4 linked regions of the Pararhizobium sp. A13 genome follow. The protein of the gene in region 3 interacts with the protein of the main gene of each other region in a pairwise test. Links are inferred from orthologs where the notes say so. Each region holds a gene or a part of one and is shown on either strand. Other genes may lie near its edges.

Evidence for each region.
Region 1: the proteins of rplL (region 3) and WI754_RS01800 interact in binary tests that used the Escherichia coli proteins (3 or more experiments, as listed by UniProt). The link is inferred for Pararhizobium sp. A13 from one-to-one orthologs.
Region 2: the proteins of rplL (region 3) and obgE interact in binary tests that used the Escherichia coli proteins (3 or more experiments, as listed by UniProt). The link is inferred for Pararhizobium sp. A13 from one-to-one orthologs.
Region 4: the proteins of rplL (region 3) and parC interact in binary tests that used the Escherichia coli proteins (3 or more experiments, as listed by UniProt). The link is inferred for Pararhizobium sp. A13 from one-to-one orthologs.

What each region holds. Positions count from the first base shown.
Region 1 is NZ_CP149510.1:358,546-366,299, reverse strand. What follows is about bases 2,321-5,166. They hold WI754_RS01800 (rhodanese-related sulfurtransferase), read right to left. Parts: upstream 4,301-5,166; coding sequence 3,341-4,300; downstream 2,321-3,340. Other genes in these bases: WI754_RS01790 (YafY family protein), read right to left, coding at 4,818-5,166; WI754_RS01795 (VOC family protein), read right to left, coding at 4,383-4,751; WI754_RS01805 (EAL domain-containing protein), read left to right, coding at 2,321-3,333. Outside these bases: WI754_RS01815 (aconitase X catalytic domain-containing protein), read left to right, coding at 1-634; WI754_RS01810 (DUF126 domain-containing protein), read left to right, coding at 631-1,068; more of WI754_RS01805, read left to right, coding at 1,144-2,320; more of WI754_RS01790, read right to left, coding at 5,167-5,507; WI754_RS01785 (CHAD domain-containing protein), read right to left, coding at 5,629-6,534; WI754_RS01780 (CYTH domain-containing protein), read right to left, coding at 6,509-7,006; WI754_RS01775 (2-dehydro-3-deoxy-phosphogluconate aldolase), read left to right, coding at 7,242-7,754. UniProt on the Escherichia coli protein: Catalyzes oxygen-dependent 5-hydroxyuridine (ho5U) modification at position 34 in tRNAs, the first step in 5-carboxymethoxyuridine (cmo5U) biosynthesis.
Region 2 is NZ_CP149510.1:902,229-909,979, forward strand. What follows is about bases 116-2,958. They hold obgE (GTPase ObgE), read left to right. Parts: upstream 116-953; coding sequence 954-1,964; downstream 1,965-2,958. Other genes in these bases: WI754_RS04295 (endonuclease/exonuclease/phosphatase family protein), read right to left, coding at 116-870; proB (glutamate 5-kinase), read left to right, coding at 1,966-2,958. Also shown: more of WI754_RS04295, read right to left, coding at 10-115; more of proB, read left to right, coding at 2,959-3,135; WI754_RS04310 (glutamate-5-semialdehyde dehydrogenase), read left to right, coding at 3,128-4,408; WI754_RS04315 (nicotinate-nucleotide adenylyltransferase), read left to right, coding at 4,454-5,035; rsfS (ribosome silencing factor), read left to right, coding at 5,140-5,577; 23S rRNA (pseudouridine(1915)-N(3))-methyltransferase RlmH, read left to right, coding at 5,782-6,264; WI754_RS04330 (murein hydrolase activator EnvC), read left to right, coding at 6,376-7,751. UniProt on the Escherichia coli protein: An essential GTPase which binds GTP, GDP and possibly (p)ppGpp with moderate affinity, with high nucleotide exchange rates and a fairly low GTP hydrolysis rate.
Region 3 is NZ_CP149510.1:2,765,679-2,768,460, reverse strand. It holds rplL (50S ribosomal protein L7/L12), read right to left. Parts: upstream 1,690-2,782; coding sequence 1,312-1,689; downstream 1-1,311. Other genes in the region: rplA (50S ribosomal protein L1), read right to left, coding at 2,603-2,782; rplJ (50S ribosomal protein L10), read right to left, coding at 1,748-2,269; rpoB (DNA-directed RNA polymerase subunit beta), read right to left, coding at 1-1,046. UniProt on the Escherichia coli protein: The binding site for several of the GTPase factors involved in protein synthesis (IF-2, EF-Tu, EF-G and RF3). Is thus essential for accurate translation.
Region 4 is NZ_CP149510.1:2,593,073-2,600,953, reverse strand. What follows is about bases 2,498-5,470. They hold parC (DNA topoisomerase IV subunit A), read right to left. Parts: upstream 5,136-5,470; coding sequence 2,859-5,135; downstream 2,498-2,858. Other genes in these bases: WI754_RS12720 (AbrB/MazE/SpoVT family DNA-binding domain-containing protein), read left to right, coding at 2,619-2,843; WI754_RS12725 (suppressor of fused domain protein), read left to right, coding at 2,498-2,504. In the rest of the region: WI754_RS12740 (RDD family protein), read left to right, coding at 1-68; WI754_RS12735 (arginyltransferase), read left to right, coding at 245-1,009; WI754_RS12730 (DMT family transporter), read left to right, coding at 1,019-1,930; more of WI754_RS12725, read left to right, coding at 1,941-2,497; WI754_RS12710 (hypothetical protein), read left to right, coding at 5,536-6,729; WI754_RS12705 (DUF1236 domain-containing protein), read right to left, coding at 6,801-7,118; WI754_RS12700 (calcium-binding protein), read right to left, coding at 7,237-7,881. UniProt on the Escherichia coli protein: Topoisomerase IV is essential for chromosome segregation; it is the principal protein responsible for decatenating newly replicated chromosomes. It relaxes supercoiled DNA.

The sequences.
Region 1 (7,754 bases), 2.4 Mb from region 3 along the record:
CGCCGTTGGCCATACGATCGGCAAGCATTGTGGCAGCCTGATCCCGGCGATCACGGGACTGCCGGGGAATACGCAGGAAGATGACCTGAAGGCGCTTGGCGCGGTCGCCGCCTCGTCCGGGGCCGTCGCCCTGTTCCATGCCGTCGGCCTGACACCGGAGGCGCCGACTGTCGATGCGGCGTTTCAAGGCCATCAACCCGTGGAAACGATCCGGCTGACCGCGGACGACCTGCGCCGCACCGTACGCAACCTTTCGACCGTACCGGATGGCACGCCGCTTGCCGGCGTCAGCCTCGGGACGCCGCATTTCTCACTCGAAGAGTTCGCCCGCCTGATGCCGCTGCTCCAAGGCTCAAGGCCGGTCGTCGATATCTACATCAACACCAATCGCAGTGTCCTGGAAGAGCTCGGCAACGGCGGCTGGGACACCGCGCTCGAAGCTCAAGGGGTGACGCTGGTGATCGACACGTGCACCTATCTGACGGCGATCATGCGCGACATGTCCGGTGCGATCATGACCAATTCCGGCAAGATGGCCTATTATGCCCCCGGCAATATCGGCGTCGACATCGCCTTCGGATCGCTTGCCGACTGCATGGCCTCCGCCCGTGCCGGAAAGGTAGTGCGGCAGTGACCCGCGCCGTCGAAGCGATCACGCTCGTTCCAGGAAAGGCGGAAGGCCAGACCTTCGTGCTCACCGAACCCTTGAGCTTCTGGGGCGGACTCGATTCCTTGACCGGCAGGATCATCGACCAATGGCATCCGCAGAAGAATGCGTGCATCTCCGGCCGCGTCCTCGTCATGAAGGCGGGGCGGGGTTCCAGTTCCGGCAGCTCCGTCCTTGCCGAGGCGATCCGTCGGGGCACGGGGCCGGCGGGCATCGTGCTGATGACGCGCGACGCGATCGTCACAGTCGGCTCGATGGTCGCAGTGGAGCTATATGGTGCGACCTGTCCGGTGGTGCTGGTGTTGGAAGCCGATTGGGACTTGATCAGCAGGAGTTGGGGCCTTGCGTTGGAGGCGGAAAATCCGACGGCCACGCTGCGTCTCCTTGACGCTGTCCTTTAAACGAGCGTTTTTAACCGCGGCTTAAAGATTTTGGAATGCTTTTGCTGACATTGTGCGCCTAAGATGCGCGACCTGTTGCCCCACTTTGTCAATTCGATCCGGCTGAAGCGGCAACATGTCGTGCTGCTTCTGCTGGTGTCGTTTGCCGTGGTGGTAATGATCGTCATGGCGGTCGTGCTGACGGCGCTGCAGACGGTCGCGTCGACGACCAACGCGCTTGACGAGAGCCGCTCGCGCCAAGCGGTATCCGGTGCATTGGCTACCCTGAAAAGCCAGATGACCGCGACCATGGTGGACTACACGGTCTGGGACGCCGCGGCCCGGGCGGTCTATTCGCCCGGCGCGGAGGACTGGATTCTTGAGAACTTCGATCTTGCCAACGGCGAGTCAAAGATTTTCGATGCGGCGTATTTGCTTGGCCCGGACGATGGGATCCTGATGGCGTTCCAGCGCGGAAAGCCCTTCTCCACGCCACCGTCCGATTTCTTGTCGCCGGCCTTTGATGACATGCTGAACGTTGTCAGCGGTGCTGGCGTTGGTGACGGTGCGGAAACATCCGGTTTCGTCCATACGCCTGAAGGCATTGCGGTCGTCGGCGTTTCGACCATTCGCGGTGCGTCGCCGGATGTTTCGGTGCCGCAGGATCGGCTGCAACGGCTGGTATTTGTCCTCTATCTGGATCAGGCGCGTATCGACAGCATCGCCGAGACCTATCTCGTTCACGACCTGCGTCTGGTCGACGCGTCGTCCGTCCCTCCGGGTGCCGCGGCGATTGCCGATCCAACGGGCCGGGTGATCGCAGGACTGACCTGGACCGCACAGTCTCCAGGAGACATCAGCTATCGGCGGGTACGGCCCTATGTTTTCGTCGCAATGGCGATCGTCGGCGCCTTTGTCGTTCTGCTGGTGCTGGCCGGCTCCTCCGTCATCGGTAAGCTGCGTGGCGATGAGATTGCCGCCCGCAAGATGGCGGTGACGGACCGTTTGAGCGGCCTTGGAAATCGGCTGGGGCTCTTCAACGGCTTGCAGGACATGCTGGACCGGGCGCAACACGACGGTGATGACGTGATGCTGTTCTATCTGGATATGGACGGCTTCAAGGAGGTCAACGACGTCTATGGCCATGCGACCGGTGATAGGCTGATCAAAAGTGTGGCGGCAGGGCTGACGCATCTCATTCCCGAGGGCGCCGTTCTCGCCCGTCTCGGTGGTGATGAGTTTGCGATTGCGCTCACGCTCAAGCACGGCACACAGACGGCCCAGTCGCTGGAGGCGCTGGTTCTCGATTTCTTCTCCGAGCCTTTCGTGCTTGGGGAGCGTGTCGCCGTGGTCGGCGTCAGCGTGGGGACCGCGATATCCACGTTCGGTTCGATCGACGCCGATGAATTGCTGAGGCGCGCCGATATCGCCATGTACAAGGCAAAGGCGGAAGGACGCGGCCGGGCGATCGCCTATGACGCGGCGATGGATATTGCTCTTGCAGAGCGCAAGTCCATGGAAGTGGCCCTTCGCGCCGGCATACGAAAGAAGGAGTTTTTCGTCGCCTACCAGCCGGTCGCCGATGCCCGGACGCAGGCGATTGTCGGGCTTGAAGCCCTGCTGCGATGGGATTCGCCGCAGATGGGCATGGTCTCGCCGGACATATTCATCCCGCTAGCGGAATCCTCTGGCGTGATCGACAAGCTCGGTCTGTTCGTGATGAAGGAGGCCTTGAGGGTGGCGCGGGCATGGCCGCAGATCAGTATCTCGATCAACGTCTCTCCGGCACAGTTCCGCAATCCGTTTTTTATCCCAAGCGTCGCGCAACTGCTCGAAGCGAGTGGCGTGCCCCCTCAGACCGTGACACTGGAAGTGACGGAGGGATATTTCGTTCACAATCCCGCCCATGCGCGGGGCATGATCGAGGCGCTCAACGGGCTCGGCGTGCGCATCGCGCTTGACGATTTCGGCGCCGGCTTTTCCAGTATCGGCTATCTCCGGCAGTTCCGTTTCGATCGCCTGAAGCTTGATCGTTCGATGATCAGCGCATTGGAGGATATGCCTCGGGGACGGGAAATGCTGCAGGCAACCCTGGCACTCGCTGCCGCCCTCGATATTCCGGTGACGGCAGAAGGCATCGAGACGGAAGAACAGGCGGTCTTGCTCCATCACAGCGGATGCGATCAATTGCAGGGCTACTTCTTCTCGCGAGCCGTCGCCGAAGCGGGCCTTCCGGCACTTCTTGGGGGAAAAGCCGCACCGGGAACCGCGTTGCTGTCGGCTTGACGGCCGCTCAGCTTCCCAGATGCCGCTCGCCGCGCTTCTTTGCGAGCGCGATCTGCTGCTGGCGCTGGCGGTAGCGCATACGGTCTTCCTCCGTGCGCGTGTCGTGGCAATGCACGCAGGCGACGCCCTCCTCGTGGTGCGGCGACGTCAGGTCTTCCGGTGTCAGCGGCTGGCGGCAGGCGTGGCAGAGGGTGTGCTCGCCCTCTTTCAGGCCATGGGTCACCGAGACCCGGTCGTCGAAGACGAAGCAGGCGCCGTCCCAAAGGCTGTCTTCCTGCGGCATTTCCTCAAGATATTTCAGAATGCCGCCCTTGAGGTGATAGACCTCCTCGAAGCCCTGCTCTTTCATGAAGGCGGTGGCCTTTTCGCAGCGGATGCCACCGGTGCAGTACATGGCGATCTTCGGCTTGTTGTGCAGGCCCGTGTTGTTCTTCACCCAGTCCGGAAAATCGCGGAAACTCTTGGTCTTCGGGTCGATGGCGCCACGAAAGGTGCCGATCGCGGTCTCGTAATCATTGCGGGTGTCGATCACCAAGGTGTCCGGATCGGAAATCAGCGCATTCCAGTCCTTCGCCGCCACATAGGTGCCGACCACCTTGTTGGGGTCGATATCCTCGACGCCCATGGTGACGATCTCCTTCTTCAGCCGCACCTTCATGCGCAGGAAGGGCATGGACGACGCCCAGCTTTCCTTGTGCTCGAGATCTTTGAATTCCGGCTGGCTGCGAAGAAAGGCCAGAACGGCTCTTATGCCGTCCGGTGGCCCGGCGATCGTGCCGTTGACGCCTTCGTGGGCGATCAGCAGCGTCCCCTTCACCTGATTGTCGTCGCATGTCTTCTGCAGCGGCTGCCGAAAGTGGGCGAACCGTTCGAAGGAAGCGAAATGATAAAGCGCTGCCACCAGAAACTGGCCGCGGGTTTCCTGGAAGGGGGCTTCCGGGCGAGGGGTTTGGAGCGTGTCTGTCATGCGGCGTGAAATACAGCTTTCGGCTCTTTCGCGCAATCCGCATCGCGGCCCGGTGGTTCAGGCCGGGCCGCGATAGTTGGTGTCAGATGCCTTCGGGCGTGAAGACGCGCAGGCGGTGACCGTCAGGATCGGCGCCGGTGAAGGTATAGCCGAAGTCCAGCGCCACCGGCTCCTGCAGGATGGTGACGCCCTTTTTGCTCCATTCGGCGTGCAGCGCATCGACGCTGTCGCGCCCGTCGACGGAGATCGCCAGTTCGCTGCCGCCGGCATCGACGACGACCTTGGGTTCGATGGTCTTCCTGGACCACAGGCCGAGCTTGGTGCTTTCGTTCATCTTGAACAGCGCGAAGGTCGGCGAAAGTTCCAATGGCATCGCGCCGAAAACTGTCTGGTAGAAATTGGCGCTTTCGGCCGGGCTGTCGACGGCAAGCAGGATGTAATCGGCTTTCATGATGTTCTCCTTCGTGTTTGCGAAGACCTTCTTATTCGGGCCTGCTGTCAGTTTCTGGCAGTAGGATCACATGTCGTTTTTGACGTTGTGGACCCGGCGCCACTCCGCCAGCAGGTGCTGACGCCTACGGGGAACACGGACATCGGTGACGGTCATCGACGCGATGCGTTCGGCCCGAAAATGGCGGAAATCCTCTCGCAGTTCGCACCAGGCGGCGAGAACGCGGGTTTCTTCGAAATAGCCGAGCGCAAACGGCCAGATGCGCCGGGTCGTCGGTCTGCCGTTTATGTCCGCATAGCTGATATCGAGCTTCAGGCCCTGCCGGATCGCCTCTCGAACCACCGACAAATCCGTGGTTCCCACATTGGGTCTTCTGGCGGAGACGAGCAGGGAATTCGTTTCCAGCTCATGGCGGAGATCGGTCGGCAGCACGGCTGCGATCTTCGCCAGCGCGTTGCGGGCGGCGTCTTTCAGTTCGTCATCGGTTCGCGCCGCGACCCACCGGGCTCCCAGCACCAGCGCCTCGATCTCCTCTTCGCTGAGCATCATCGGCGGCATCAGGAAGCCGGGTTTCAGCACATAGCCGAAGCCGGGCGCGCCCTGGATATCCGCACCTTGTGCCTGCAGCGTGGCGATGTCGCGATAGAGCGTGCGGATGCTGATGCCCAGGCGCTGCGCAAGAGCTGCGCCGCTCACCGGCCGACGGTAGGTGCGCAGAAGCTGGATGAGGTCGAGCAAGCGGGCGGAGCGGGACATGCCGCACCGTACTGCCACGAAATGGCAGCATCAATCCCCCAAGCGAACAGGCGTGTTTGTCACTTTACAGCGCCGCGCGTCTTTTGAGACGCGCAAAGGTCGCTGTAACTTTGAACTGCTGTCAGGCGGCGTCCTGCCACAACAGTCGGATTTTCCGGCTTTCGTTCATTGGATCATCCCGGAAAACGGACTCTGCGGCCAGAAGGATTGCTTTCCGCAGAGCCTCCTGCTGCGTGATGACCGCCGACAGGAGATGGGCGAGGTCCTCGCTCTTGCCGAAAAGGTCCGGCTGCTCGTTGACGAGCGACGAGAGCAGAGCGAGATCGTTGTAATGGCCGAGCAGATCGACGACCTCGGTTACCTCGACCCTCTTTGCATGCATTGCCGACGGCCAGAGCGGCTGCAGCAGATCGAGGTAGTAGCGGTAATCCTGGCAGCGCTTGCGCAGTTCGTGAAACAGATGCGCGTCCGTCGTCTCCCTGCAGGCATCGCGTGCCGCAGTCGCACGCTTCAGCATCCGGCGCCAACCCTTGGCGAGGTGTTTGGCGCTCCTGTCGCCGTCATCTTCGAACGTGACATGCGAAAGCGCTTCGAGCGCCTGGCCGCAGGTCGCAATCGCTTTCGCTACGCTTTCTTCAAGCGGTTTCTCGTGGGCGGCAAGCCTGTCGCGCCGGGCAGCCAGCATCTTGCCGATCCGCTTCAATGCTGCGCGTTCCTCGCGGTTTTCGGCATGACGCTGAAGAAATTCGCTGACCTCGACAAGAGCCGTCGCATCGCGAAACGTCGAAAGTGTTTTCGCCATGTCGCGGATGCGGGCGTTTTCGGCCGGCCCGAACGCCGGCGCATCGGTGGCGGCGAGGCGGTAAAGGGAACGCAGCCGCTTGAAGTGTTTGCGCGCGTCATGGATCGCTTCCAGCAGCCCGTCCGGGCGCTCCGTCAACGCGGAGATGGCAAGGTTCAACTGCTCGGTGCCGACCGCCTTGAACTCCTGCAGGAAGTTCTCAGAAGGGTGAATATGATAGCTCATGATCGTCTCTCGAAGCCAGCGGGTTGGTGGCCAGAAACTGGTTCGAATAGCGTGGGTCGCCGGTCACTTCGGCGCCGAGCCAGCTTGGAAGCTCCGGCGTATCGCCTTCTGCGTTCAGTTCGACTTCGGCGATGACGAGCGCTTCGTGCGCGCCGCCGTAGACGTCGACTTCCCAGACAAAGCCGCCATGCTTCACTTCATAGCGCGTCTTCTCGATGACGAGGCCGATGGCTTTCGACATCATCTCCTTCGCATCGGCAACCGGAATGTCATATTCGAATTCGTCTCGCGTCATGGAGCCGTTGCTGATCTTGATGGTCAACTTGGCGCGCTCGTCGTTCATCAACCGGACGCGGGCCGACCGGTCGTCCATGGTTACGACATAGGCCTGCAGCAGGCGCGTGCCGCGATCTGCCGCACCTCGCCACCTCTCGGACGCCACCAGAAACTTGCGCTCTATTTCCTTGGCCATCGCATTGCTCGCCGCTTCGCCGAGGTTGATTTTAGATAGACTACATATTTGTGGCGATGGAACAAGCGAGCACTTCGGACTAGCCGCAGCTTCGGCCAGGCGTCCCGAGGCGTGTTGTCAAGCCGGCGTCACCATGTTCGAATAGGTTCGAAAACACCCGTTTGGTCTCGACAAAAGCGGATGGGAAGGGTATTCGAACTGCGATTTCAATCGTTTTAAAGCAAAGGCGGCCGGCATGAGCAAGAAAACCGACACACTTCTTTCCGTCCTGAAATTGCAGCCGGTGGTTCCGGTGCTGATCATCGACGACGTCGCAACCGCGGTGCCGCTGGCGCGCGCCCTGGTCGCCGGCGGGTTGAAGGCAATCGAGATCACCTTGCGCACGACGGCCGCGCTCGAAGCGATCCGCGCCGTTGCCAATGAAGTCGAAGGCGCGGTTGCTGGTGCGGGCACCATCCTCAATGCGGCCCAATATCAGGCCGCGGTCGAAGCCGGCTCTCGGTTCATCGTCAGCCCCGGCACGACGCAGGAACTGATCGACGCCGCCAACGATTCCGATATCCCGCTTTTGCCCGGCGCTGCCACCGCCAGCGAAGTCATGGGTCTGCGCGAGGAAGGCTACGACGTCATGAAATTTTTCCCGGCCGAACAGGCTGGCGGCGCGGCTTACCTGAAGTCGCTGTCGTCGCCGCTTGCCGGCACGCTGTTCTGCCCGACCGGCGGCATCTCGCTGTCGAATGCGAAGGAT
Region 2 (7,751 bases), 1.9 Mb from region 3 along the record:
CTTTTGCTGTCATGCAAGTTCGAAACCGACGGGTAGATGATCGGAGCCCGCCGCGTCAAAATCGATCCACGCATCCTTCAATCGCGGCGCGAGCCCGGCACTGAGGAAACAATAGTCGAGATGCATGCGCCTGTTATGATCGGCGGGATCGATCCAGCTGTAGCTGTCCGGCGTCAGCCGGCCGAGCTGCGCCAGGGCATCGACCGGGTTTTCAAGGCGCAGCGAGCGTCCGTAAAAGGCGTCGCGCGTGCCGGCCATCGCGCAATATTCGGGGCTCTCCGGCACCATGTTGAAATCGCCCATCAGGACGAAATCGTCCGGATGCGGCAACTCGTCGAAACCGAAATCGGCGCCTCCGGTCATGGCGCCGCCTTCGATGCCATAGGAAATCGCCCTCGCCTTCAGGTAGGAAATCTGGGCGATGCGTTCGGCAGGATAGACATGGTCGAGATGAACCGAATAGACGCGCAGCGGACCGGTTGGCGTATCGATCAGCGCTTCGGTTGCGCCCCGCTGCAGGTTGATCGGCGAGATCGTGCGGGTGCGCGGCAGGGGAAGGAGGCGGGTGGACAAGATCGGGAAGCGCGACAGGATCATGTTGCCGCACTGGAAGCGGCGTTCGATGGCACGGCCATTCTCGATCGCCGATCCGGCATCGACCTCGCAGGCCGGCCAGAAGGCACAGAAGTATTGCGGCTTGAGATCGCGGAAAATCGCGACAAGATCGGCATGGCCGTTGCGATGAAAATTCCGTGTCACTTCCTGCAGCGCGATGACGTCGGCGCTCTCAAGACTTCTGGCAATGCGTTCGGGGTCAAAACGGCCGTCGAGACCGACGCCGTACTGGATGTTATAGCTCAAAAACTTCACGATATTCTTTGACCTCCGGGGTAAGCGCCTATATCGATGGCGGCAAATACGGCAGGCAAATACACAAACCAGATGGCAGTGCGATGAAATTTCTCGACGAAGCAAAAGTCTATATCCGCTCGGGCGACGGCGGTGCTGGCGCTGTGTCGTTCCGGCGCGAGAAATTCATCGAATTCGGCGGCCCGGACGGCGGCGATGGCGGCCGCGGCGGCGATGTCTGGGTCGAGGCCGTCAACGGCCTGAACACGCTGATCGATTTTCGCTTCCAGCAGCATTTCAAGGGCGGCACCGGCATTCACGGCATGGGCCGCAACCGCACCGGCGCCGGCGGCGCCGACGTGACGTTGAAAGTGCCGGTCGGCACGCAGATTTTCGAGGAAGATTCCGAAACACTGATCATCGACATGATCGCAGAGGGCCAGCGCTTCCGGCTCGCCGCCGGCGGCAATGGCGGCTTCGGCAACGCGCATTTCAAGTCTTCGACCAATCAGGCCCCGAGCTGGGCCAATCCCGGCCTCGAGGGCGAGGAAAAGACCATCTGGCTGAGGTTGAAGCTGATCGCCGATGCCGGCCTCGTCGGCCTGCCCAATGCCGGAAAGTCGACCTTTCTCGCAACGACGACACGCGCCCGGCCAAAGATCGCCAACTATCCGTTCACGACGCTGCATCCGAATCTCGGCGTCGCGACCATCGATGGCCGCGAGTTCATCCTTGCCGATATTCCAGGCCTGATCGAGGGCGCCCATGACGGCGTCGGCCTCGGCGATCGTTTCCTCGGCCATGTCGAGCGCACGCGCGTCCTGTTGCATCTCGTCTCGGCCCAGGAAGAGAATGTTGCCAAGGCCTACAAGACAGTGAAACACGAACTCGAAGCCTATGGCGGCGAGCTCACGGACAAGCCGGAGATCGTCGCCTTGTCACAGATCGACGTGCTTGATCCGGACGAGCTGAAGAAAAAACAGAAGGCACTCGCCAAGGCCAGCGGCCAGACGCCGCTGCTCCTGTCGGCCGTCGTCGGCACCGGCATGACCGATACGCTGCGGGCGCTGCGCGACGTCATCGTCCGCGCTCAGACCTACGGGGACGAAGACTGACATGGCCACGACCCGCAAACCGCTGGAAAAATACCGCCGGATTGTGATCAAGATCGGTTCGGCCCTGCTCGTCGATCGCAAGACCGGCCTGAAGAAACAATGGCTGAACGCCATGTGTGCCGACATCGCCGCGCTGAGAGCCAAGGGCGTCGACGTTCTCGTCGTCTCCTCCGGTGCCATTGCGCTCGGCCGTTCGGTACTCGATCTCGCCCCTGGTGTGCTGAAGCTCGAGGAAAGCCAGGCGGCCGCGGCGGTCGGCCAGATCGCGCTCGCCCGCGCCTGGTCGGAAAGCCTGTCGACCGACGAGATCGTCGCCGGCCAGATCCTCTTGACGCTGGGCGACACCGAAGAGCGCCGCCGCTATCTCAACGCCCGCGCGACGATCAGCCAGCTTCTCAAGATGGGAGCCGTGCCGATCATCAACGAGAACGACACGGTCGCCACCACCGAAATCCGCTATGGCGACAACGATCGGCTGGCCGCCCGCGTCGCCACCATGACCGGTGCTGATCTGCTCGTCCTTCTCTCCGACATCGACGGGCTCTATACGGCTCCGCCGCATCTCGATCCCAATGCCCGTTTCCTCGAAACCATCGCGGAAATCACCCCGGAGATCGAGGCGATGGCGGGCGGTGCGGCATCCGAGCTGTCGCGCGGCGGCATGCGCACCAAGATCGATGCCGGCAAGATCGCGACCGGTGCCGGTTGCGCCATGATCATCGCCTCCGGCAAGGCCGATCATCCGCTGTCGGCGATCGGCGCCGGTGCCCGTTCCTCCTGGTTCGCGCCCTCCGGATCTCCGGTCACGGCGCGAAAGACCTGGATTGCCGGGCAGTTGCTGCCGGCTGGTACCCTTGCCATCGACGCCGGCGCCGAAGCGGCGCTTCGCTCGGGCAAAAGCCTGCTTCCCGCCGGCGTCCGCCAGGTGACCGGCTCCTTCAGCCGCGGCGATACGATCGCCATCATCGGCGCCGAAGGCCGCGAGATTGCCCGCGGGCTGGCCGGCTACGACGCCGACGAAGCGCGGCAGATCGCCGGCAAGAAATCGGCGGAAATCGCCGTTATTCTGGGATACGCAGGCCGCGCCGCGATGGTGCATCGCGACGACATGGTGATGACGGCACCGGCAAAGCGGGGAACGGATGCGGTGAGGAGCGACGCGCATGCTTGACGACGTGAGGAAAAAGGAAATCCAGGAACTCATGGCCGTGATCGGCAGGCAGGCCCGCGCCGCCAGCCGCCCGCTCGCCACCGCTTCCGCCGAACGCAAGCACGCGGCCCTCGTCAGCATGGCAAGCAATATTGTTGCCCGCAAGGACGACATCCTTGCCGCCAATGCGCTCGACCTGGAACATGCCCGCGAAACCGGTGTTGCCGCCTCGTTCCTCGACCGCCTGACGCTGTCCGAAAGCCGCGTGCTCGATATGGCCAACGCCATCCGCGCCATTGCCGAGCTTCCGGACCCTGTCGGCGATATCATCGCCGAATGGGATCGACCGAACGGCCTGCATATCGAGCGGGTCCGCACGCCGCTCGGCGTCATCGGCGTCATCTATGAAAGCCGCCCCAATGTGACGGCGGATGCCGGCGCGCTTTGCCTCAAGGCGGGCAATGCCGTGATCCTGCGCGGTGGGTCCGACAGCCTGCATTCATCGCAGGCTATCCATGCCTGCCTGGTACAGGGGCTGAAGGATGCCAACCTTCCAGAGCATGCGATCCAGATGGTCCCGGTCGCCGACCGCTCCGCCGTTGGCGCCATGCTGACGGGTCTTGGCGGCACGATCGACGTCATCGTTCCGCGCGGCGGCAAGAGCCTTGTGGCTCGCGTCCAGAACGAAGCGCGCGTTCCCGTCTTCGCCCATCTCGAAGGCCTGTGCCATGTCTATGTCGATGCTTCGGCCGATCTGGAAATGGCGATGAAGATCGTCGTCAACGCCAAGATGCGCCGCACCGGCATTTGCGGCTCGGCCGAGACGCTGCTGATCGACCGAAAGGCGAAAGATAAATTCGTCGCACCCCTCATTGCCGTGCTTCGTGATGCCGGTTGCGAAGTGCGCGCCAGCGACGACATTCGCGCTATCGTGCCGGGGCTGATTGCGGCGACGGAAGAGGATTGGGCGACGGAATATCTCGACTCGATCATCTCGGTGACGCTCGTCGATGGCATCGATGGCGCCATCGACCACATCGCCACCTGGTCGTCGTCCCATACGGAAGCGGTGATTGCCGAGGATCCGGCCGTCGTCGAACGCTTCTTCGCTGAAGTCGATTCCGCCATCCTGCTGCACAATGCCTCGACCCAATTTGCCGATGGTGGCGAGTTCGGCATGGGCGGCGAGATCGGCATCGCCACCGGCAAGATGCATGCGCGCGGCCCCGTCGGCGTCGAACAGCTGACCTCGTTCAAATACAGGGTGCGCGGCACCGGTCAGGTGCGGACTTAAGTGCATCAAGGGCATCCGGACGGCGTCGATCGATTCTATCTGAAAATGCCGCATGTGGAGCGCGGCATGACGGTCGGCCTGTTCGGCGGCTCCTTCAATCCGCCGCATGACGGCCATGTACTGGTCGCCGATATCGCGCTCCGCCGCCTTGGCCTCGATCAGCTCTGGTGGATGGTGACGCCCGGCAATCCCTTGAAGAACCGCAACCATCTCGCACCGCTTGCAGAGCGCATAAGGCTCAGCGAAGCGATCGCCTTCGATCCGCACATCAAGGTGACCGCGTTCGAGCAGTCGCTTGGGCAAACCTACACGGCACGGACGCTGGAGAAGATCCGCGAACGAAACCGCGACATCCGTTTCGTCTGGATCATGGGCGCCGACAACCTGAAAAACTTCCATCTCTGGCAGGACTGGCAGAAAATCGCGCGCACTTATCCCATCGCCGTCATCGACCGCCCAGGTGCTACGCTCTCCTATCTTTCCTCGAAGATGGCGAGGACTTTCGACTATGCACGTGTCGACGAAGCCCATGCCGCAAGCCTCGCCTGGCGCAAGGCTCCGGCCTGGACCTTCATTCACGGACCGCGCTCGCCGCTCAGTTCGACAGCGCTTCGGGCGAAATCATGAACAATGATTAACCGTCATTTACTTCTCATGTCTTGAAACGTTAAGGCATTGGTGCCTACATTTAGCGTGGCGGTTCGACCGACAATCGAATCGTGGTGCCTGTTCTGTTCAACTGGAAAGGAAAGACCCTGACAACAGTACACGCGAAGGGAAATGTCAGCCGCATTTTCCCGCAAAGCCCGGATCGCAGCGACGAAGCCGCTGCCCGTGCTCTTCACCTGGTCCTCAACAGTCTCGAGGACTCGAAAGCAGAAGATATTGTCACCATCAACATTGCCGGAAAATCGGCGCTGGGAGACTACATGGTCGTGGTCTCCGGGCGATCGAGCAGGCATGTCATGGCGATCGCCGATCACCTGATGACCGACCTGAAGGACGAAGGCTATGGCAATGCCCGCGTCGAAGGCCTGGAAACCGGTGACTGGGTGCTGATCGACAGCGGTGACATCATCATCCACGTGTTCCGTCCGGAAATCCGCGAGTTCTACAACATCGAAAAGATGTGGGCCGCGCCGGATATGGAAGACGGCACTTTGCACTAGGCGCCGAGCCTCCCCGGAGGCGGCCGACGATAGTGGAAATTGTGGATCCTGTGGCGGTCGCGCAGGTGAAATCATCTGATTGCGACCAGTAGCAGAACGAAATTGCGGCACCGGCATTTCGCCGGAACAGATCGACTACGTGTTCAGGCGGCCATCGCGGAAAGCCTGTAGGACTGTCGGCGCGCCGAAAATCGAGGAAACGACATGCGGGTTGGTCTTTTTGCCGTCGGGCGTCTCAAGGCCGGCCCGGAGAAGGATCTTGCGGCCCGCTACCTCGATCGTTTCTCCAAGGCGGGACCGGCGATCGGCCTCGAATTGTCCCGCGTCACCGAAGTGCCTGAAAGCCGCGCCTCGAGCGCCGATACGCGCAAGCGCGAAGAAGCGGCCCTGCTTGAAAAATCCCTCCCCGAAGGCAGCCTTCTCATCCTGCTCGACGAGCGCGGCAAGGCGCTGGATTCGGAAGCGTTCGCCTCCCTCATCGGCTCGTTCCGCGACAGCGGCAAACGCGACCTGATGCTGGCGATCGGCGGCGCCGACGGCCTTGACCCCTCGCTGCACAGCAAGGCGGATGCAGTCATCTGCCTCGGCAAGATGACCTGGCCGCACCAGCTGGTGCGCATCCTGATCGCCGAACAGCTCTACCGCGCCGTCACAATTCTCTCCGGCCACCCCTATCACAGGGTCTAGGCCCACCGCCCCGCCACGCGGATGCCGCAATTGCCGGGGATGGCTGTTGGCGGCGATGGCCAAATCAGCGTAGGGTTTTGCCCGGACGCACGGCTGACAGCGAATGGCGGAATGACGACAGGGTTGAAGAGGCGGGGAAACAAAGGGCAGCCGGCACATGCCGGTTGGCGCGGCCTGCGCGCGAGCCTGTTGACCGCCGGGCTCCTGCTTGCCGCCGACGCACCCGCCCAGACCGCCGAGACGACGGATCGCGTCTCCCGGGCCGCCGCCGGACAGGCGCCCGCACAGGTCGATCCTGTCGCCGATCTCGCACTCAGGCGTGACAGCACCCGCAGCGAACTGGAAGCCCTGTCGAAGACCATCACGCTTTCAAACGACCGTGCAGCCGAACTGCAGGCGGGTATCGAGGAGCTTGAAAAGACCAGCGAGTCACTGAGAGCGGCGATCGTCGATTCGGCGAACAAGCGCAGGGCGCTGGAACAGCAGATCGTCGACGGCGAAGAGAAGCTGACCGCGCTGCGAACGAAGGAAGATGTCGTTCATAAATCGTTGCGCGCCCGGCGCAGCGTGCTCGCCGAGGTGCTGGCGGCGCTGCAGCGGATGGGGCGCAATCCGCCGCCCGCATTGCTCGTCACGCCCGAAGATGCGCTTGCCTCGGTTCGCAGCGCCATCCTGCTCGGCGCCGTCGTGCCCGGCATTCGCCATGAAACGGAAAACCTTGTCGCCGACTTGAAGGCTCTTTCCGGTCTACGCAAGGAAATCACCGCCCAGAAACAGGCGCTCGGCGACGACATGGCATCCCGGCTCGAGGAAGAGCGGCGCATGAACATGCTGATTGCCGAAAAGCAGAAACTGAAGCAACGCAGCGCCACCGAGCTTGCCGCCGAGCGCCGCAAGGCCGAGCAGCTCGCCGCCCAGGCGACCAGCCTTGAAGGCCTGATCGGCTCGATCGAGACCGAGATCGCCTCGGTGCGCGATGCCGCGGCCGCGGCCAGGGCCGAAGAGGAAAACCGCAGGCGGATGTCGGAGGAACAGCGGGCTGAAGCCCGCGAACTGGCCAACAGCGTTACGCCCGACAAAAACCGCATTGCGCCTGCATATGCATTTTCGGACCTGCAGAAAAAGCTCGCATTGCCGGTGGCCGGATCGGTCCTGCGCCGGTTCGGCGATGCCGATGGGACAGGGCATTCGCTCCAGGGCATGATGCTCGAAACCAATGCAGGAGCCTTGGTAACAGCGCCGTCCGATGGCTGGATCGTCTATGCCGGTACGTTTCGCAGTTACGGCCAGATGATCATCCTCAATCCCGGCGACGGTTACCATATCGTTCTGTCCGGGCTCGACGACGTCACGGTGCAGCAGGGGCAATTCGTCGTCGCCGGCGAGCCGCTTGGCACCATGGGTAACAAAAGAGTGGCCAGCGCGACCGCATTGGCGCTGGAAACCGAGCGTCCAACGCTTTACATTGAATTCAGGAAAGACGGAAA
Region 3 (2,782 bases):
TCGATGTCGAGAACCGGGATTTCGTCGAAACCGGCCGCGAGGATGACGCCGAGCGTCTTCTCGTCGATTTCATCGCCGGCTTCGAGGAAGATTTCACCCGTCGACATGTTGACGAGGTCTTCAGCAAGGAAGTTGCCGTAGAGATCGTCGTCGGACGCCTTGATGGCCTTGAGGCCCTTTTCCTTCAACGTCTTCAGCAGGCGCGGCGTCAGCTTCTTGCCGGATTCGACCACGACTTCGCCGGTATCGGCATCGATGAGGTCGGACAGAGCCTTCTGGCCCTTGAGCGTATCCGGCTGGAACGGAATCCGCCAGCCCTTGCCGTCGCGCTGGTAGAACGACTTCGTGTAGAAGGTTTCGAGGATTTCCTCGCCGTCCATGCCGAGCGCCATCAGGAGCGACGTGACAGGGATCTTGCGGCGGCGGTCGATACGCGCGTGGACAACGTCCTTGGCGTCGAATTCGATGTCGAGCCAAGAGCCGCGATACGGGATGACGCGGGCAGCAAACAACAGCTTGCCCGACGAGTGGCTCTTGCCCTTGTCGTGATCGAAGAACACGCCCGGCGAACGGTGCATCTGCGAAACGATGACGCGCTCGGTGCCGTTGACGATGAACGTACCATTGTTGGTCATGAGCGGCATGTCGCCCATGTAGACGTTCTGTTCCTTGATGTCCTTGATGGACTTGGCGCCCGTATCCTCGTCGATATCAAACACGATGAGGCGCAGCGTCACCTTCAGTGGCGCTGCGTAGGTCAGATCGCGCTGACGGCATTCCTCGACGTCGAACTTCGGCTGTTCGAATTCGTAGGACACGAATTCGAGCATCGATGCGCCGGAGAAATCCGTGATCGGGAAAACGGACTTGAAAACGGACTGAAGCCCCTCGTCCGGACGGCCGCCCTGCGGCTCGTCGACCATGAGGAACTGGTCGTAGGATGCCTTCTGAACCTCGATGAGGTTCGGCATTTCTGCGACTTCGGGAATTTTACCAAAAAACTTGCGTACGCGCCTACGACCATTGAATGAAAGGGTCTGAGCCATCGTCGCTCCTTCAAATTTTGCATCCGGGCCTGCAACGGACGGGAACCGATGGCCAGTCGATCCCGTCAATCAATGGGTTGTCCAATCTCGTCCAACCTCCAAAAACGCTCAGCGCGGATTGCTGTGCTGTCCTTGGATCGAGACCATCCTTTTGAAGAACCCATTACCCAAAAGCCGTTTTCAATAGGCTTTTGGGTAATATGTTCAGAAAGCGGTCAAAGAGAGGCGGTCCTTTCGGACCACCTCTCCTTAGAAATAGGCACGATTACTTGACGTCGACCTTGGCGCCAGCGTCTTCGAGCTTCTTCTTGAGATCAGCTGCTTCAGCCTTGGAAACAGCTTCCTTGACAGCCTTCGGAGCGGCTTCAACGAGGTCCTTGGCTTCCTTCAGGCCGAGGCCCGTGATAGCGCGAACTTCCTTGATGACGTTGATCTTGTTTGCGCCGGCATCAGCGAGGATGACGTCGAATTCAGTCTTTTCTTCTTCAACAACAGCAGCAGCACCGGCGCCGCCAGCAGCAGCAACTGCTACCGGAGCAGCAGCGGAAACGCCCCACTTTTCTTCAAGAAGCTTCGACAGTTCTGCAGCTTCCAGAACGGTCAGCGAGGACAGGTCGTCTACGATCTTTGCGAGATCAGCCATTTTTTAGTTCCTTTTGTTCGGTTCGAACTTGGTTAGATATAAACAACGAAAAACCGCCTTATGCGGCTTCTTCGTCCTTCTTGGCGTAGGCCGCGAACACGCGGGCAAGCTGGCTTGCCGGTGCTGCAACAACGCCTGCGATGCGGGTAGCCGGGGTCTGGATCATGCCCAGCAGCTTTGCACGCAGTTCATCCAGCGAAGGCAGGGTCGCAAGCGACTTGACTGCATCCGCATTGAGCGTCGTTGCTCCCATGGCGCCGCCCAGAACAACGATCTTGTCGTTGGTCTTGGCGAAATCCATGACAACCTTTGGAGCCGTGATCGGGTCGGCGCTGAATGCAACCAGCGTCTGACCCTTGAAGAGATTGGACATCCCTTCGGCTTCCGTACCCTGAAGGGCGATCTTGGCCAGGCGGTTCTTCGCGACTTTGACGGTGCCGCCAGCAGCGCGCATCTTCGAACGGAAGTCGTTCATCTGTGCGACTGTGACACCAGCATAGTGGGCCACGACAACCGAACCGGCGCCCTTGAAGGACTCGTTCAGCTCCGTGACGAATTCGCGTTTTTCCGCTCTTTCCACTGCCTATCTCCAGTTGACTGGACCGCAAAACACAGCCCAGTCGGTTTGCCTTTGCCACATGGGATCAGAGTTGATCCCAAGCGACGCTCGAGGATCCTGTCCCCTGCGCGTTCCCGTTTTAAGCGGGTCCGGCACAAGGCAAGCCGAGGTTCGAACCGAATTCCCACGCTTAAAGCGCGTCAAATGAAATTCGGGACTCACCCGTCTCATGCAGGCTGAAGTGATTAAGGGATAACCACCTGCAATCTCGGACAGGAGTTCCGGGTTTGATCCCGGAATTCCCGGCCCCGAAGGGCCGGAAATCTGTGACCGGACCGAAGTCCGGATAAATCACTAAGCGGCGGTGACCGACGAAGGATCAACCTTGACGCCCGGGCCCATGGTCGAGGAAATCGCCACGCGCTTGACGTAGTTGCCCTTGGCACCTGCCGGCTTTGCCTTGATGACCGCATCCGCAAACGCACGGATGTTTTCTTCAATGGCGGAAGCGGTGAAGGAAGCCTTGCCGATACC
Region 4 (7,881 bases), 170 kb from region 3 along the record:
CCGACCGCGGCCGCCTGCTGCACGACCTTCTGATCGGCACGGTGACGGTCCGCCGCGGCATCTACTGATTCGCCCTCCCGGCGTGTGGCCAGCGGTGCCGCCCGCTCTCGTCCCGGCGAAAACAGCCGAAAACATAGATTTATCGCATGGCGACGCGACGTTCAAAAAGTCGCGATTGACCTTTTTCAATCTTGCGCCATGCTAATGTTTTCGAAGCGGCCACGAAGAGCGATCTCCGCAACATATGAACACGCAAACTGCACCGTCTCCACAATTCTACCTGACCGCACCGGCAACCTGCCCGTATCTGCCGCAGGAGATGGAGCGGAAGGTTTTTACCCACATGGTGGGCGAGCGGGCACCCGAACTCAACGATCTCCTGACGCAGGGCGGCTTCCGCCGGTCACAGAACATCGCCTATCGGCCGGCTTGCGAAACCTGTCGGGCCTGTATCTCGGTGCGCATCATTGCCGGCGAGTTTTCCCCCACCCGCTCGATGCGGCGCATTCTCGCACTCAACAGCGACGTGGTTTCGGCGGAATACCCGGCCGAGCCCTCCAGCGAGCAATACAGCCTGTTCCGACGCTATCTCGACCACCGCCACCAGAAGGGCGGCATGTCGGACATGTCCGTCCTCGACTACGCGATGATGGTGGAGGATACGCATGTGAACACCAAGATCATCGAATACCGTCTGAAGGTCGAAGGTGATGGTATCGGCAAGGCCAAGGGGCCGCTGATCGCAGCCGCGCTCACCGACAAGATGGGCGACGGCCTGTCGATGGTCTATTCCTATTTCGACCCGGACCTGTCGGCCCGCTCGCTTGGCACCTTCATGATCCTCGACCATATCCGCAAGGCGAAAGAGCGGGGCCTGCCGCATGTCTATCTCGGCTACTGGGTCAAGGGTTCGCGCAAGATGGACTATAAAACAAAGTTTCTGCCGCAGGAGCACCTTATGGCCCGCGGTTGGGAGCGCTATACAGCCGAGAGCGCAGCCACCGCATAGGACTGAATCTTGAGCCAAACCATTGATGCCGCCCACCATCGCCGCGGTCTTCTCGTCACCGGGCTGGGCGGCCTTGCCCTCTCCTTCGACATCCCGCTGATCCGCTCCGCCGAAGGCGAAGTCTGGTCGCTGCTTGCCGTCCGCAGCCTGTGCACGTTCGCGGTGGCGCTGATTGCCTGGGTCGTGCTCAATAAATTTCGCGGCCGGACGATCGCGCTCGTGCCGGGCATGGCGGGCCTGTCGGCGGGACTGTTCTACGGTCTCGGCTCCTTCACCTTCCTGCTGTCCGTCTTCAACACCGCAACCGCCAACGTTGTCTTCATCGTCGCCTTCACCTCGATGTTCGCAGCCGTGCTGTCCTGGATCTTCCTTAAGGAACGGCCTTCCAACGCAACGCTGGTGACGATGTCCGTGATGGTGTTCGGTGTCGGGCTGATCGTCCAGGACGGTTTGCAGAGCGGCAACTTCTTCGGCGATGCCATGGCCGTCTGCTCGGCCCTGCTGCTTGCCTCAGCCATCACCGTCAGTCGCGCCAGCGGCCGGGACATGGGACTGGTGCCGCTGGCAACCGCCATCTTCCCCGGCATCGTCGGCTACCTGCTCTCGCCCGCCGAGGGCCTGGCGATCGCCCATCCCGGCTGGATCATGTTCGATGGCCTGGTCATGATCCCGCTCGCCTTCTTCTGCCTCGCCACCGGCCCGCGCTATCTTTCGGCCCCGGAAGTCGGGATGTTCTACCTGCTCGAAACCATCCTCGCGCCGATCTGGATCTGGATTGTGTTCAAGGAAGTCCCGACCGCGCAGACGCTGGCCGGCGGTGCCGTGCTGATCCTTGCGCTGGTCGGGCATTCGGTGTGGCAGATGCGGAGGAAGTCTGGACGTGACAAGGATGCGGCCACCGAGTTTCCATTCACGGGCTGAGGGTGATGGAATGACCTTCAATTCAGTACCCGAGCATCTCGAAGGATATCTTGGGAGAATTTCTCAAGGATGGTCTGATGCTGACGTGGATTTTATTCAAGTCGTGCGTTTTGATGATCAGCCTGAAAAGGGTATAGCAACCTACGCAACACTCGGCCTGAGTGAATACGAACTCCACCTCAAAGGTGGGAAGACAATCAGGCAAGAGCTACTGATCTCAGCCCATACGTCTTTGCCAAGCGATGACGTTGCCAGTTTTCTGTTTTGTTGCGCGGAACATATCAAAGAACGGAGTCAGGCTGCATTGCGCGGCGAGCTGATAAATCCCTTCCGTCCACTGGCAGCGGGCGCAACGGTCAGCGCCGTCTATGCAACCAATCCGACCCCGTTCGATGATGGCTTTGCTGAACTCTCGAACGTCGTTCCACCGGTCATTTTTGTGCTGCTCGTTCCGATCAAAGCAAAAGAGGTCGCGCTGATCGGCAAATGCGGTTGGAATTGGTTTGAGGACAGCCTCGAAGCTCAGGATCCAGACATCTGGGATTTCAAACGCGAGCAGAAAATCGCCGAATAACCATACGTTCACGGGATCGCCGTGTCGGACATTATGGATAATGTGACCTGCTATCGCCGGTTGTCCATAAACGACGCGAGTGCCATAATCCATGCGCTGGACGGAGTTTCGGAGATGAAAATCAAAGTGCGCAAAATTGGAAATGCGGAGGGCGTTGTCATTCCGAAAACACTGCTGAAAAAGCTTCGGTGGAAAGCTGGCGATCAACTTGAACTCTCGGCTACAGACGACGTCATACGTCTGCGCGCTGTTGACCCCGACTTTGAACGCCAGCTTGAAGCTGCGCGATACGCAATGGAAAAGTACAAAGTTGCGCTGAGCCGCCTCGCCGACTCCTAACGTCGCAGTCCCCGATCACCCCGTAAACTTCCCACTCCGCGGGAAACCCTTCGGCACCGTCCTGCCCGCAGACGCCCGGTCGCCCAGCCATTCGATGAGTTCGTCCTTAGTCTTGACGAAGCTGCGGCCGGCACTGTCGGCCCAGGTGAGGCCGTCAGCGATGGCGAAGCAGCGGATGTCGGAGACGCCGCCGTCCTTGTAACGCTGCAGGCGCACGCCCTTGCCGCGGCCCATTTCCGGGATCTGCGCCAACGGGAAGACCAGCATCTTGCGGTTCTCGCCGACGATTGCGACGTGATCGCCTTTCACCGGGATGACGAGCTTGGACTCGTCCGGCATGGCGACGTTCATGATCTGCTTGCCCTTGCGGGTGTTGGCGACCATGTCGACCTCCGGCACGACGAAGCCGTTGCCGGCCGCCGACGAGACCAGCAGCTTGCGGGCCGGGTCGTGGACAAAGGCGGTCAGGACGTCCTGGTCGTTTTCCATATCGACGATGATGCGCAGCGGCTCGCCATGGCCGCGTCCGCCCGGCAGCTTGTCGCCACCCAGCGTATAGGCCTTGCCTCCGGTGGTGACGACGAGGATGCGGTCCGTGGTGGAGGCCGTGAACGACAGCTTCAGCCCGTCGCCCTCCTTGAACTGCAGCGTCGAGACGTCGGAGATGTGGCCCTTCAGCGCGCGAATCCAGCCCTTTTCCGAGATGACGACGGTGATCGGTTCCTTCTCGATCATCGCCTGCTGGATCGCCTCCAGATCGGCTTCCGGAGCGTTCGAGAACAGCGTGCGGCGGCGGCCGATCTCGGTGGCCTTGGCGAATTTCTTCTTCACCTCGCCGATTTCCCAAGCGACGGTCTGCCACTGCTTGTCGTCGGAGGCGAGCAGCGCCTCGATTTCCGCCTTCTCCTTCGACAGGGCATCGAACTCGGTGCGGATTTCGAATTCCTCGAGCTTACGCAAGGAGCGCAGCCGCATGTTGAGGATCGATTCGGCCTGCAGGTCGGTGAGCGTGAAGCGCTCGATCAGCGCGGGCTTCGGCTCGTCCTCCTCCCGGATGATGCGAATGACTTCATCGAGATTGAGATAGGCGATGAGATAGCCGCCCAAAATTTCGAGACGGCGGTCGATGGCGGCGAGCCGGAAGCGCGAGCGGCGCAGCAAGACCTCGCGGCGATGGTCCAGCCATTCGAGCAGAACCTCGTTCAGCGCCATCACCTTGGGCACGCGCCCCATCGACAGGACGTTCATATTGAGCGGAATGCGGTTTTCGAGCTCAGACAGCTTGAACAGCGATTCCATCAGGATCGTCGGGTCGACCGAACGGCTCTTCGGCACCAGCACGAGCCGGACATCCTCGGCCGATTCATCACGCACGTCTTCGAGGAGCGGTAGCTTGCGGGCCAAAAGAAGCTCGGCGATCTTCTCGATCAGCCGCGACTTCTGCACCTGGAAGGGGATTTCGGTGACGATGATCTGATAGCCGCCGCGGCCGGTATCCTCGACTTCCCATTTTGCACGGACGCGGAAACCGCCGCGGCCGGTCTTGTAGGCTTCGATGATGCTCTCGCGGCTGTCGATGATGATGCCGCCGGTCGGAAGGTCGGGGCCTTCGATCCCGCCCCGTTCGGGATTGTTCGGATCGAACATCAGGTCTTCGATGGTCGCATCCGGGTTCTTGATCAGGTGCAGCGCCGCATCGCAGAGTTCATGCGCGTTGTGCGGCGGAATGGACGTTGCCATGCCGACGGCGATGCCGGAGGCGCCATTGGCCAGAAGGTTCGGGAAGGCGCCGGGCAAGACGACCGGCTCCTGGTCTTCCTCGTTGTAGGTCGGGCGGAAATCGACCGCGTCCTGATCGATGCCTTCGAGAAGCAGGCTCGCGACATCGGTCATGCGCGCTTCGGTGTAACGATAGGCGGCGGCGCTGTCGCCGTCGATATTGCCGAAGTTGCCCTGCCCGTCGACGATCGGATAACGCTGGGAGAAATCCTGCGCCAGGCGCACCAGGGCATCATAGACCGACTGGTCGCCATGCGGGTGGAACTTACCGATGACGTCGCCGACGATACGGGCGCATTTCTTGAAGGACGAATTGGAGCGCAGCCCCATTTCGCTCATCGCATGAACGATGCGGCGATGCACCGGCTTCAGGCCGTCGCGAACATCCGGCAGCGCGCGGTGCATGATCGTCGACAGCGCATAGGCAAGGTAGCGCTCTTCCAGCGCCGCCTTGAGGTCAACAGGCAGAATATGATCGTCTCCGCCCGACGGCGGCAAAAGGCTTTGTCCCATGCTTTCTTGCTACCCCAACAGGCCCTGAACGGCAAGGATTGCAGGGCATTGCGCTGTGGAGAACCACTGCCGCAGCGATCTCGTCAACGGCTGTGTGGGATGTCGAAAATACATCAAGGCCCCGCTACCACATATGGTTGCAGACGTGCTATTCGCCGATCGCTGCCTTCAAAACGATTCCATACAAGGGCCCCTTATGCGTAGCCTGTCGAAATTTGCCGTTCTTGCCCGCCGTGAATCTCGTCGTCAAACAATCGTGGTTGCCCTCGAAGGCCGGTTTTCGATGAAAACAGCAACGCTGCCACGACATGACTCTGTAAACGGATTTGAATATATTTCGGCCTTAATCCGTACTAGGAATGCCTTCCAAATTAAACCTTTCCAACAAAGGACCCACCTCATGATGCCTACCCGCAACCTCCGTCTGATGCTGGCCAGTTCCGCTTTCATCGGCCTTTCCGGTCCGGCCTTCGCGCTCGACGGCGCGGATCTCGTCACCAAGCTGAATGCCGCCTACGCGCTCAGCGGTGGTTCCATCGCCTATGAAAATGTTGCCGTCGACGGCACGACGGTGACGCTGACGGGCGTCACCGTCAAATCGACTGCAGCCCCGGGCAAGGATTTCAAGGTCGGCGAAGTCACGCTCGAAGGCGTCGAGGAAACAGACGGCGGCGGCTATTATGCCGAGACGGTCACGCTGCCGGATGTCGACATCAAGGAAGACGAAGCCGCGATAACCGCCAAGGACATCACGATGGGCGGATTGACCATTCCCGGTAATCCGGCAGGCGGCACGATCAACGATATCGTTCTTTACGAAACCGCCGGCACCGGCCCGGTCACGGTCACGGTCAAGGGCAAGCAGGTTTTCTCGATGGAGGAATCCGAAGCCAATCTGACGAAGCAGGAGAGCGACGCCGGCTTCGATTTCGACGCGACGCTTTCCGGCATCAAGGCCGATCTCTCCGAGGTCGAAGACGCCAAGGCCAAGGATGCGATCGAAAAGCTCGGCCTGAAGACGCTTGACGGCGAAATGACGATGAAAGGCAGCTGGGAAATCGCCACCGGCAATGTTTCGCTTGAGGAATACGCCTTCGACTTCGCCAATGTCGGCCGGCTTGCGCTCGCCTTCGATATTTCCGGCTATACGCTGGACTTCGTGAAGTCCATGCAGGAGGCGACAAAAGCCGCGGCCGCCAATCCTAACAAGGAAGAAGCGAACCAGGCGATGGGCCTTGCGATGATGGGCCTCGTCCAGCAGTTGACCTTCAACAGTGCCTCCATCCGCTTCGACGACGCGACGATCACCAAGCGCGTCCTCGATTACATCGGTGGACAGCAGGGCGTTTCCGGCGACCAGCTGGCCCAGTCGCTGAAGGGCATGGTGCCGTTGATGATGGCGCAGCTCAACGTACCGGAACTGCAGAACCAGGTCTCGACCGCGGTCAACAGCTATCTCGATGCGCCGAAGAGCCTGACAATCAGTGCCGAGCCGGCCAACCCTGTGCCTTTCCCGATGATCATCGGCGCCGCCATGGGCGCTCCGAACACGGTACCGAGCGTACTTGGCGTCAAGGTGACGGCGAACGACTGATATCCGGCAACCGGACAATCAAAAGCCCCGGCCGTTTCTTTGAACGGCCGGGGCTTCTTTTTGTATCCACTCTATTCCAGAACCTGAATGATCGTGCGGTTTTGCGGATTGACGATCACACGCCGCTCGTTAACGACGGAATAGGCATAATCGGGGTGCCCATCGACCAGATGAAGCTGGACCGTGTCCGGCAAAGGCTGTCCGACAACGATGGCACCCTCATAGGCCACCGACGGAACCTGACGCTGCAAGACGTAGGTGCGAACCTCGCCCGGAAGCTCGACGGTGGTCGAATTGGTCATGCCGGGGTCAACGACAACGGCCTGTGCAAAGGCCGGCCCCGTGAGCGCCATGAAGACCGCGGAGGCGGCCAGAACTGTCTTGCGCATGCTCTTTCTCCTTGCTTCTGTGGTTGTAACAACAGCCCCGCTCGGAGAAAGTTCCAATTTTCAGTCTGACCCGGCACACATGTGCCGGGTTCAAGCAGGCCAATCTATTGTTTGAACGTCAAAACAGGAAATCAGATCTGCCGATGTCGGCAATGCTAACATTTTCCAGTATGAACAATGCCTTGCCGTGGTCGTTCTCCACATGGACGTCATCGCCGTACTGCTTCACATGTTTTGCCTTGAACGTTGCAAAGGAGGTTGTCAGCTTAAATCCCTGCAGGTTCAGCAGATCGTGGTCAAACCCAACCGCGTCAAAGTCGGTAATCGTATCGGATGTTGTGTCCTTGTATAGGCGCACGAAAACATCCCTTCCGGCTCCGCCGGTCAATACATCGCGGCCATCGAGGCCATCCAATATGTCATTGCCGGCTCCCCCGAAAAGCGCGCCGTAGCCTCCTGTCAGGCGGTTGTTGCCGGCATTTCCAAAAATGAATTTACCATCACTCGTGCCGTCGATATCCGCACTTCCAGTCAAGATTAGGCACTCAATTTCCCACTCGGCGACATAACTTACCGATGCGTTGATAGTATCGAAGCCGCCTCCAAAATCTGATTCATTCACGATGTCCTTGATATTGTCGACGATATAGGTGTCATTACCCACGCCGCCGAACATCTGATCAGCTCCGCCTTTTCCGTTCAGAAGATCATTTCCCGCATATCCGGTCAGAATGTCGTCATCGCTGGTGCCAAAAAGCTTGTT